DNA from 2 places in the Kosakonia sp. Marseille-Q7440 genome. Region 2 is predicted to be linked to the other one. Evidence: riboswitches for the same ligand, from Rfam matches in the RefSeq annotation. Region 2 holds a riboswitch; the other holds the start of a gene.
What was found. A riboswitch is a leader RNA that binds a small molecule or an ion and turns the genes downstream of it on or off. The one in region 2 is predicted to bind thiamine pyrophosphate.
Positions count from the first base shown of each region.

Region 1: another riboswitch for thiamine pyrophosphate. It lies ahead of thiB (thiamine ABC transporter substrate binding subunit); the one in region 2 lies ahead of thiC (phosphomethylpyrimidine synthase ThiC).

Region 1 covers NZ_CBCPLT010000001.1:541,989-547,775, reverse strand. Annotated here, with positions in the region: gene sgrR (HTH-type transcriptional regulator SgrR) at 1-1,052, shown strand, start outside; TPP riboswitch at 1,089-1,189, shown strand; gene thiB (thiamine ABC transporter substrate binding subunit) at 1,219-2,202, shown strand; gene thiP (thiamine/thiamine pyrophosphate ABC transporter permease ThiP) at 2,178-3,788, shown strand; gene thiQ (thiamine ABC transporter ATP-binding protein ThiQ) at 3,772-4,473, shown strand; gene ACWPW2_RS02425 (DedA family protein) at 4,467-5,237, opposite strand; gene araC (arabinose operon transcriptional regulator AraC) at 5,364-5,787, opposite strand, start outside.
Region 2 covers NZ_CBCPLT010000001.1:23,421-29,207, reverse strand. Annotated here, with positions in the region: gene nfi (deoxyribonuclease V) at 1-100, opposite strand, end outside; gene hemE (uroporphyrinogen decarboxylase) at 110-1,174, opposite strand; gene nudC (NAD(+) diphosphatase) at 1,214-1,987, opposite strand; gene ACWPW2_RS00140 (Rsd/AlgQ family anti-sigma factor) at 2,067-2,570, shown strand; TPP riboswitch at 2,624-2,760, shown strand; gene thiC (phosphomethylpyrimidine synthase ThiC) at 2,844-4,739, shown strand; gene thiE (thiamine phosphate synthase) at 4,739-5,374, shown strand; gene ACWPW2_RS00125 (HesA/MoeB/ThiF family protein) at 5,367-5,787, shown strand, end outside.

The DNA.
Region 1 (5,787 bases), 520 kb from region 2:
TCGCCTCCTTACAGCGCGCCAGCGCCCTGCCGCTCTACTCCCACATCCGCGATATCGTTTCACCCACGCCGTGGACGCTCGACATTCATCTCTCGCAGCCCGACAGCTGGCTGCCGTGGCTGATGGGCCACGTGCCGGCGATGATCCTGCCGCAGGAGTGGGAAACGCTGGCGAACTTTGCCAGCCAGCCGATCGGCACCGGCCCTTACGCGGTGATGCGCAACACCCGCAACCAGTTAAAAATCCACGCCTTTGAGGATTACTTCGGTTTTCGCGCGCTGATTGATGAAGTGAATGTCTGGGTGCTGCCGGATGTCGGGGATGAGACCACCTGCGGCCTGACGCTCGAAGGGCCAACGGAGGGCGAAAAAGCGGTGGAGAGCCGTCTTGAAGAGGGCTGCTACTACCTGCTGTTTGACGCGCGATCCAGCCGCGGTGCGAACCCGGCGGTGCGCGAGTGGGTAAGCCGGATCCTTTCGCCAACCAATCTGCTGTGGCACGCCAGCGAACAGAATCAGCGCTACTGGTTTCCCGCCTATGGATTGCTGCCGCGCTGGCATCATGCGCGCCCCGGCAGCGGTGAAAAGCCCGCCGGGCTGGAGACGCTGACGCTCACCTTCTACCGCGAGCACAACGAGCACCAGGCGATCGCCCACACCATGAGCACGCTGCTCGCAGAGCACGGCGTTAAGTTACTGATTCAGGAGGTCGATTATGATGCCTGGCATCGCGGCGAAACAGAGAGCGATATCTGGCTTAACAGCGCCAACTTCACCCTGCCGCTCGATTTTTCGGTCTTCGCCAACCTCTATGAAGTACCGTTGCTGCAAAACTGCATTCCGCGCGACTGGCAGGCAGACGCCGCGCGCTGGCGCGCCGGGGAGATGAATCTGGCGATGTGGTCGCAGCAGTTGCTAGCGAGCAAAGCGATTGTGCCGTTGATCCACCACTGGCTGCGCATCCAGGGGCAGCGCACCATGCGCGGGCTGCGCATGAATACCCTCGGCTGGTTTGACTTTAAATCGGCCTGGTTTGCGCCGCCGGATCCGTAATGCTTTCAGATTGTTTACCAAATCATTACAATAGCGCCGTTCTCAACGGGGTGCTGCGCTTCACGCGCGTGCTGAGAAAATACCCGTCGAACCTGATCCGGATAACGCCGGCGAAGGGATTTGAGGCTCTCTCAAAATCCTTTGCCACCCATTTATGAGGTGCAAAGTGTTAAAAAAATCGTTGTCACTGCTGCTGCTTATTGCCGCGCCCGTTTTCGCTAAACCCGTCCTGACCGTTTATACCTACGACTCCTTCGCCGCCGAATGGGGCCCAGGTCCTGCGGTAAAAAAAGCCTTTGAAGCCGACTGCAACTGCGAACTGAAGTTCGTGGCGCTGGAAGATGGCGTCTCGCTGCTCAACCGTCTGCGCATGGAGGGCAAAAAGAGCAAAGCTGACGTCGTGCTCGGTCTTGATAACAACCTGCTGGAAGCCGCGACCCAGACAAAACTCTTCGCCAAAAGCGGCGTGCCGGATAATGCGGTGAAGGTGCCGGGCGGCTGGAGCAATGACACCTTTGTGCCGTTCGATTACGGCTGGTTCGCCTTTGTTTATGACAAAACCAAACTGAAAAACCCGCCGAAGAGCCTGAAAGAGCTGGTCGAGAGCGATAAGAAGTGGCGCGTGATTTATGAAGATCCGCGCACCAGCACGCCAGGGCTCGGCCTGCTGCTGTGGATGCAGAAAGTCTATGGCGATAAAGCCCCCGAAGCCTGGCAAAAGCTGGCAGGCAAAACCGTTACCGTCACCAAAGGGTGGAGCGAAGCCTACGGCCTCTTTTTGAAAGGCGAAAGCGATCTGGTACTGAGCTACACCACCTCGCCTGCCTACCACATCATCGAAGAGAAGAAAGAGAACTACGCGGCGGCGAACTTCAGCGAAGGCCACTATTTGCAGGTTGAAGTCGCGGCGCGCACCACCGCCAGCAAACAGCCGGAGCTGGCAGAAAAATTCCTTAAATTTATGGTTTCACCGGCCTTCCAGAGCGCCATCCCAACGGGCAACTGGATGTACCCGGTGAGCAACGTCACGCTGCCCGCCGGTTTTGACCAGCTTGAGAAACCACAAACCTCGCTGCAATTCTCGCCGCAAGAGGTGGCAGCCCAGCGCGCAGCATGGATAGCCTCGTGGCAACGCGCCGTCAGCCGCTAATTCCCGGCTGGCTGCTTCCTGGCCTCACCGCCGCCACGCTGATGGTGGCGGTGGCGCTGGCGGCCTTTTTTGCGCTGTGGCAAAACGCACCTGTCGAAGGGCTCTCCGACTTCTTGTCAGATAGCTACCTGTGGCACGTGGTGCGTTTCTCCTTCTGGCAGGCTTTTCTCTCCGCCCTGCTCTCCGTGGTGCCCGCCATTTTCCTTGCCCGTGCGCTCTACCGCCGCCGTTTTCCTGGCCGCCAGTTGCTGCTGCGCTTATGCGCGATGACGCTGATCCTGCCGGTGCTGGTGGCGGTGTTTGGCATTCTCAGCGTCTATGGTCGTCAGGGGTGGCTCGCCACGCTCTGCCAGACGCTCGGCATTGAGTGGACCTTTTCGCCCTACGGCTTGCAGGGCATTCTGCTGGCGCACCTCTTTTTTAACCTGCCGATGGCCTCGCGCCTGCTGCTACAGGCGCTGGAGCAGATCCCCGGTGAACAGCGCCAGCTGGCAGCCCAGCTTGGCATGCGTGGCTGGGCCTTCTTCCGCTTTGTCGAGTGGCCCTGGCTGCGCCGCCAGATCCCGCCGGTGGCAGCGCTGATCTTTATGCTCTGCTTCGCCAGTTTCGCCACCGTGCTGTCGCTGGGCGGCGGCCCGCAGGCAACCACCATTGAGCTTGCCATCTACCAGGCGCTTAGCTTTGACTTCGATCCCGCCCGCGCGGCGATACTGGCGCTGATCCAGATGATCTGCTGCCTCGGGCTGGTGCTGTTAAGCCAGCGGATGAGTAAAGCCTTCGCCGTCGGCAGCCATCATATTCAGGGCTGGCGCGACCCGGAAACGCGCTGGTTTAGCCGCCTCGCCGATACGCTGTTAATCGTGCTGGCGCTGCTGCTCCTGCTGCCACCGCTGCTGGCGGTGATTGTCGACGGGCTTAATGTGAGTTTACTGAAAGTGCTGGCAGAGCCGGTGCTGTGGCAGGCGGTGTGGACCTCGCTGCGCATCGCGCTGGTCGCCGGACTGCTCTGCGTGGTGCTGACCATGATGCTGCTGTGGAGCAGCCGTGAACTGCGCGCGCGCCACCGCACAGCGGCCGGGCAGACGCTCGAACTGAGCGGCATGCTGATTCTGGCGATGCCGGGGATTGTGCTGGCGACCGGCTTTTTCCTGCTGCTCAATAACACCATCGGCCTGCCTGAATCCGCCGATGGCATCGTGATATTCACCAACGCGCTGATGGCGATCCCTTATGCCTTAAAGGTGCTGGAAAACCCGATGCGCGATCTCACCGCGCGGTATGCCCTGCTCTGCCAGTCGCTCGACATTGCCGGTTTTCGCCGCCTGTGGGTGGTGGAGTTACGCGCGCTGAAACGCCCGATTGCGCAGGCGCTGGCCTTTGCCTGCGTGCTGTCGATTGGTGATTTCGGCGTGGTGGCGCTGTTCGGTAATGATGATTTCCGCACCCTGCCCTTCTATCTCTATCAGCAAATTGGCTCTTACCGCAGCCAGGATGGAGCCGTCACCGCGCTGATCCTGCTGCTGCTCTGCTTTTTACTCTTCACTGTGATTGAAAAACTACCGGGCCGCCATGCTAAGACTGATTGATGTCACCTGGCTTTACGAGCATCTGCCGATGCGCTTTACCCTCGCAGCCGAACGGGGTGAGCAGATTGCCATTCTCGGCCCCAGTGGCGCAGGCAAGAGCACGCTGCTGAACCTGATTGCCGGGTTTATTCCCCCTGCCAGCGGCACGATTTTACTTGGCGATGAGGATCACACCCGCACGCCGCCCGCGCGCCGTCCGGTGTCGATGCTGTTTCAGGAGAACAACCTCTTCACCCACCTGACGGTGCGGCAGAATATTGGCCTGGGTTTACATCCGGGGTTGAAGCTGAATGCCGCGCAGCGGGAGAAGCTTAATGAGATTGCCGCCACCATGGGACTGGAGGCACTGCTGGAGCGGCTGCCGGATCAGCTCTCCGGCGGCCAGCGCCAGCGCGTGGCGTTAGCCCGCTGCCTGGTGCGCGAGCAGCCGCTGCTGCTGCTGGATGAGCCCTTTTCCGCGCTCGATCCCGCCCTGCGCCAGGAGATGCTCGCGCTGGTGCAGAGCGTCTGCCGTCGCCAACAGTTAACATTGCTGATGGTGTCGCACAGCGTGGAGGATGCCGCGCGCATTGCCGAACGCGCGCTGGTGGTCGCCGAAGGACGTATCGCCTGGGATGGCGCAACCGACACGCTGCTTAGCGGCAACGCGCCGGTCTCCGCCCTGCTGGGCATTCAGGCTCAGTGACCGCGGATCACTTTGCTGAGAATATCGAGATAGATCGGCATCAGCGGGTGTTTTGCCAGCATCACTACTGAGGCAATAGCAATCATCATCGTGCCCGGTGCCAGCCAGAGCAGGCGCTGGCGCGGCAGGTACGCCGTTAAGCGATCGCTGCCCGATTTGCCCGCGCGCCACAGACGCCAGCAGAGCCAACAGGCCAGCCAGAGCACAATCGCCGTCAGCAGCAGCAGCCATTTAAAACTGCTGCTCTGCATATCGGCAGGGATATCGATCGCCGCACCGGCAAGAATCCCCGGCAGGAAGTAGAAGGGCGGCCACAGCAGGCAGCCAATGATATTCGGCGGTAAAAATTTGCGGATCGGCAGATCGAGCATTCCGGCGACCATTGGCACCAGCGGGCGCGTCGGGCCGACAAAGCGCCCCACCAGAATGGTAAACAGGCTGTGCTCATGCAGCGCGTGTTCGGTTTTATCGAGCAGCGCTTTGTGCTTTTTCAGGAAAGACCAGCGGTGCAGCGGTTTCTTAAAGCGCCAGCCGAGCCAGAAGGAGATCCAGTCACCGAGCAGGCAGCCGACAATGCCCGCCAGCCACGCATGCCAGAAATTAACTTCCCCGCTGCCAATCAGCGCGCCCAGCGCCGCCATCATCACCGTGCCGGGGAGGATCAGCCCCACCAGCGCCAGCGACTCAAAAAAAGCGACCAGCGCAATCGCCACCAGCGAGTACATGGCTGACTGGGTAATAAAGTGTTCCAGCAATGCTTCCATAAAGGGTCCTGTTCAGATTGAACGGCGGATTCTGCGGAGCGCCTCCGCCACCGTCAAGCTTTCAATTATCTGAATCTTTACCACTTATGTCAGATTGAAGAACAGATTATTTCCATTCTTTACGCTTCATTCACATCCTGCACGAAACTCGCTCGGGCTGGCACCGGTGCATTTTTTAAACACCCGGGAAAAGTAGAGCTGATCGTCAAAGCCGACGTTGCGCCCGACGCTGGCAATCGGCATCCGCGTGGTGCTGAGCAGCAGTTTTGCCTGGCTGATGCGCTGATCTTCGCGCCAGCTCAGCACGCTGACGCCCAGTTGCTGGCGAAAGAGATGCGACAGGCGCGACGGCGAGAGGCAGACATGCTGCGCGACGCTGGCAATATCAAAATGGTTATCGGAAAGGTGATCGCTGATGTACTGACAGGCGTCACGCACGCGGTTATCGAGCGGCGGATTGAGGGATTCGTTGATCGCCTCCATGCGCCGCAGCAGCAGCTGTTCGAGCAGGTTGATCGCCAGATGTTCGGCGTAGCGCCCGGCGCTCTGC
Region 2 (5,787 bases):
CCCCGCCGATCAACGTCGGCGGATCTTTATCAAGACGATCCTCGCGGATCACGGAAGAGGCCAGTTCAAGTTGTTGTGCGCGTAGCGACGCGAGATCCATATTTGCTCCTTATTGATGCCAGGGGGCCGACAGACGGTGAACCGCCTCGACAAATACTCCTGCATGTTCCGGCGGGACATCCTGGTGGATGCCGTGACCGAGGTTAAATACATGGCCTTCGCCTTTGCCAAAGCCAGAGAGAATTGTAGACACTTCTTCCTCAATGCGTGCAGGCGGCGCATAAAGCATAGAGGGATCCATGTTGCCCTGCAGCGCCACTTTGTCGCCAACGCGACGGCGCGCATCGCCAATATCGGTGGTCCAGTCGAGGCCGAGCGCATCGCAGCCGGTCGCCGCCATCGCTTCCAGCCACTGGCCGCCGCCTTTGGTAAACAGGGTCACCGGCACGCGACGCCCTTCGTTTTCACGCAGCAGGCCATCGACGATTTTATGCATGTAGTAGAGCGAGAACTGCTGGTAGTCGCGCCCGGTCAGCACGCCGCCCCAGGTGTCGAAAATCATCACCGACTGCGCGCCAGCGCGGATCTGCGCGTTGAGATAAGACGTCACGCTCTGCGCCAGCTTATCCAGCAGCGCATGCAGCACCAGCGGCTCGGCGTACATCATCTTTTTGATTTTAGTGAACGCTTTGCTGCTGCCGCCTTCAATCATGTAGGTCGCCAGCGTCCACGGGCTGCCGGAGAAACCAATCAGCGGCACTTCGCCTTTCAGTTCACGGCGAATGGTGCGCACGGCGTTCATCACGTAACCCAGCTCATCTTCCGGGTCCGGCACCGGCAGCTTGTCCACGTCCGCTTTACAGGTGATGGGATGGCTAAAACGCGGCCCTTCACCGGCTTCGAAATAGAGCCCCAGCCCCATCGCGTCCGGCACCGTCAGGATATCGGAGAAGAGGATCGCCGCATCCAGCTTGTAGCGGCGCAGGGGTTGCATCGTTACTTCACAGGCCAGCTCCGCATTGCGGCACAGCGACATAAAATCGCCGGCCTGCGCACGGGTTGCCTTATATTCCGGCAAATAGCGGCCTGCCTGGCGCATCATCCATACCGGCGTCATATCTACTGGCTGGCGCTGAAGCGCGCGCAGGTAACGATCGTTTTTCAGTTCGGTCATTGTCAGTTCCTCAAGCGTCAGGCCGCCAGTATATACACCTTATTCGCTCTCTGCCCGACACATCGCCACGGTATCCTCGATCAGGCGGCGCGCGACGGTACCCGGCGGCGGAAGCAGCGGCAGGTCGTCATAGCGATACCAGCCGGCATCAATCAGCTCTTTGGTATCAATAACGATCTCACCGCTCTCATACTCGGCCATAAAGGCAGTCATTAATGATTGCGGGAAGGGCCACGGCTGAGAGGTAACATAACGCAGGTTCTTGATTTTAATCCCGCTCTCCTCCATCACCTCGCGCGCTACCGCCTGCTCCAGCGTCTCGCCGACTTCAACAAATCCGGCCAGCACGGTATACACGCCATTACGATGACGCGTATGCTGGGCAAGTAGCAGGCTGTCATCGCGGCGAATAGCGACAATGATGCAGGGAGCAATTTGTGGATAGTAACGTTCCCGGCAGTGGTCGCAGAGCATCGCCCACTCGGTTTTGCTGGGGTGCATGGTGTGGCCACAGTAACCGCAAAACTTATGCGAGCGGTAAAACTCGGCCAGCTGCACGCCGCGCCCGGCTAACTGGAACAGCGCGGTATCCTGATCGATCAGTAAACGTACCGATCCCATCTCGCTGGAGCGCTGCTGGCGCACAAGCCAGACGCTCTCTCCCTGCCATTCGCCGATAATTTGCGCGGGTTGACCCGCAAGATCGAAATTTCCTGCCTCTCCATGTGGTAATTCTCCAGCGGGCAACCATAATTTTTGTTCATGGCTGACTATCCACCAGCCACGGTGATGAGCTTCAAGAGTTTGTACCATTGCGCGACCTTAGCTTCACTGGCATGTTATTAACATTATTATTACATCATTTTTAATCTTACATTTTGCGGAGTCATTTATGCTGAACCAGTTAGAAAGCCTGACAGAACGACTGGGGGGAAGTAACAAGCTTATCGATTTCTGGCTCAACGAACGTAAGCAGTTGCTTATCTCCTATTACAATCTGGTGGGAATCAAGCCGGGCAAAGGGTCGTACATGCAGCTTAACGAAAAAGCGCTGGATGATTTTTGCCATAACCTGGTTGAATACCTTTCCGCCGGTCATTTCACTATTTATGAACGCATCATCAATGAAATGGAAGGCGCCAGCCCACTTTTAGCGGCGACTCAGCTCTATCCGCAGCTTGAAGCCAATACCGTTGAAATCATGAAACATTATGATTCCAGCCTCGAACAGTCCATCGATGATGATAACTGCATGGAGTTCCAGCAGGCTCTCTCAGACATCGGTGAAGCGCTGGCGGCGCGTTTTACGCTGGAAGATCAGCTGATCACGCTGGCGTTCGATAACCACCTCAGCGAAAGCGCCAATGATGAAACCGGGATGGCGCGCCCGGCTTGAGTTCTTAAGCATTAACGCGTAGTTTAAAAACAGTCCCCCGCTTCGGGCGGGGGTTTTTCTTGTCGGAGTGCCACTCTTTTACACCCACGCTTTCTGAAAGCTGAGGTGTAAAAAGGCTGAGACCGTTAATTCGGGATCCGCGGAACCTGATCAGGCTAATACCTGCGAAGGGAACAAGAGTAATCCATCCACCACACCACCCTTACGGGCGGTTTGCTGCCATTACTCCATCCGTCGTCTGACAAGCCATCTCCTTTGACACTGGAATGAGCTATGTCTACTACTCAATATTCACGCCGTGAACAACGCGCCCAGGCGCAACACTTTATCGATACGCTGGAAGGCACCGCTTTCCCCAACTCCCGCCGCATCTACCTCACCGGCTCACAGCCCGATATTCGCGTGCCAATGCGCGAAATCCAGCTTAGCCCGACGCTTGTCGGCGGCTCAAAAACCGACCCGCAGTACGAAGAGAACGAAGCGGTGCCGGTGTATGACACCTCCGGCCCCTACGGCGATCCGGCGATTGCCATTGATGTGCAACAGGGTCTGGCTAAGCTGCGCGCAGCGTGGATTGCCGCCCGCGATGACAGCGAAGAGCTGGACCATCGCAGCTCGGCCTATACCAACCAGCGCCTGGCGGATGACGGCCTTGATGCGCTGCGTTTTAGCGGCCTGCTGACGCCGCGCCGCGCCAAAGCAGGTAAATGCGTGACGCAGCTGCACTATGCCCGTTTGGGCATCATTACCCCCGAAATGGAGTTTATCGCCCTGCGCGAAAACATGGGGCGTGAGCGCATTCGCAGTGAAGTATTGCGTCGCCAGCATCCGGGCGAAGGGTTTGGCGCGCGGCTGCCGGAGAACATTACGCCAGAGTTTGTCCGCGCTGAAGTGGCGGCCGGCCGGGCCATTATTCCCGCCAACATCAACCATCCAGAATCAGAGCCGATGATCATTGGCCGCAACTTCCTGGTGAAAGTGAACGCTAATATCGGCAACTCCGCTGTCACCTCATCAATTGAAGAAGAAGTGGAGAAGCTGGTGTGGTCAACCCGCTGGGGCGCGGATACGGTGATGGATCTCTCGACCGGTCGCTATATTCATGAAACCCGCGAGTGGATCCTGCGCAACAGCCCGGTGCCGATCGGCACTGTACCGATCTACCAGGCGCTGGAGAAGGTCAACGGGATCGCTGAAGATCTCAGCTGGTCGGTATTCCGCGACACCCTGCTGGAGCAGGCGGAACAGGGAGTCGACTACTTCACCATCCACGCCGGTGTGCTGCTGCGCTATGTGCCAATGACCGCGCAGCGCCTGACGGGCATTGTTTCGCGCGGCGGCTCGATCATGGCGAAGTGGTGTCTCTCCCATCACGAAGAGAACTTCCTTTACACCCACTTCCGCGAAATCTGCGAAATCTGCGCGGCTTACGATGTCTCTTTGTCACTCGGCGATGGCCTGCGCCCGGGATCGATTCAGGATGCCAATGACGAAGCGCAATTTGCCGAGCTGCATACGCTCGGGGAACTGACCAAAATCGCCTGGGAGTATGACGTGCAGGTGATGATTGAAGGCCCCGGTCACGTGCCGATGCAGATGATCCGCCGCAATATGACCGAGGAGCTTGAGAGCTGTCACGAAGCGCCCTTCTACACCCTTGGGCCGCTCACCACCGATATCGCGCCGGGCTATGACCACTTCACCTCCGGCATCGGCGCGGCAATGATTGGCTGGTTTGGCTGCGCGATGCTCTGCTATGTCACGCCGAAAGAGCACCTCGGCTTGCCGAACAAAGAGGATGTTAAACAGGGGCTGATTACCTACAAAATCGCCGCCCACGCCGCGGATCTGGCCAAAGGCCATCCTGGTGCGCAGATCCGCGATAATGCGATGTCGAAAGCGCGATTTGAGTTCCGCTGGGAAGATCAGTTTAACCTCGCCCTCGACCCCTTCACCGCCCGCGCCTATCACGATGAAACCCTGCCGCAGGAGTCCGGCAAAGTGGCGCACTTCTGCTCGATGTGCGGGCCGAAATTCTGCTCGATGAAGATTTCGCAGGAGGTGCGTGACTACGCCGCCGCGCAGACCATCGATGCGGGCATGGCGGATAAAGCCAGCGACTTCCGCGCCCGCGGCGGGGAGATCTACCTGAAACAGGAGGAGGCGTAATGTACCAGCCTGATTTCCCGCCGGTGCCCTTTCGCCTCGGGCTTTATCCGGTGGTCGATAGCGTGGAGTGGATCGCCCGCCTGCTGGATGCAGGTGTGCGCACCCTGCAACTGCGTATCAAAGATAAGCGCGACGAAGAGGTGGAAGCGGACGTGATGGCCGCCATTGCCCTTGCGCGCCGTTACAACGCGCGGCTGTTTATCAACGATTATTGGCGGCTGGCGATTAAACACCAGGCCTACGGCGTGCATCTCGGTCAGGAGGATCTGGCCACTACCGACTTAACCGCCATTCGCCAGGCCGGACTGCGGCTCGGCCTCTCCACCCATGATGATATGGAAATTGATGTCGCGCTGGCGGCACGCCCCTCCTATATCGCCCTGGGCCACGTTTTCCCGACGCAAACCAAGCAGATGCCTTCCGCTCCGCAGGGGCTGGCAACGCTTACGCGCCACGTTGCGCGGCTCGGTGATTACCCGACGGTAGCGATTGGCGGCATCAGCCTTTCGCGCGCGCCAGAGGTGCTGGCAACGGGCGTCGGCAGCATTGCCGTGGTGAGCGCCATTACCCAGGCGGATGAGTGGCAGCTGGCCACGCGGCAGCTGCTGGATCTCGCGGGGGTGGGCGATGAATGATCACGACTTTATGCGCTACAGCCGCCAGATCTTGCTGGAGGAGATCGCCATCGCCGGGCAGCAGAAGCTGCTCGACAGCCGGGTATTGATTGTCGGCCTTGGCGGTCTTGGCGCGCCGGCCGCCGCCTACCTCGCGGGCGCGGGTGTCGGCATGCTGGTGCTGGCGGATGATGACGCCGTGCATCTGAGCAACCTGCAACGGCAGATCCTCTTTACCTCGCGCGATATCAACCAGCCAAAAGCCACGGTGACAGCAGAGCGGCTGCATCAGCTCAACCCGGAGATTGAACTGGTCTCTCTCTCACAGCGGCTCAGCGGCGACGCGCTGCTTGAAGAGGTCTCGCGCGCCGATGTGGTGCTCGATTGCAGCGATAACATGCAGACCCGCCAGGCGATTAACGCCGCCTGCGTGG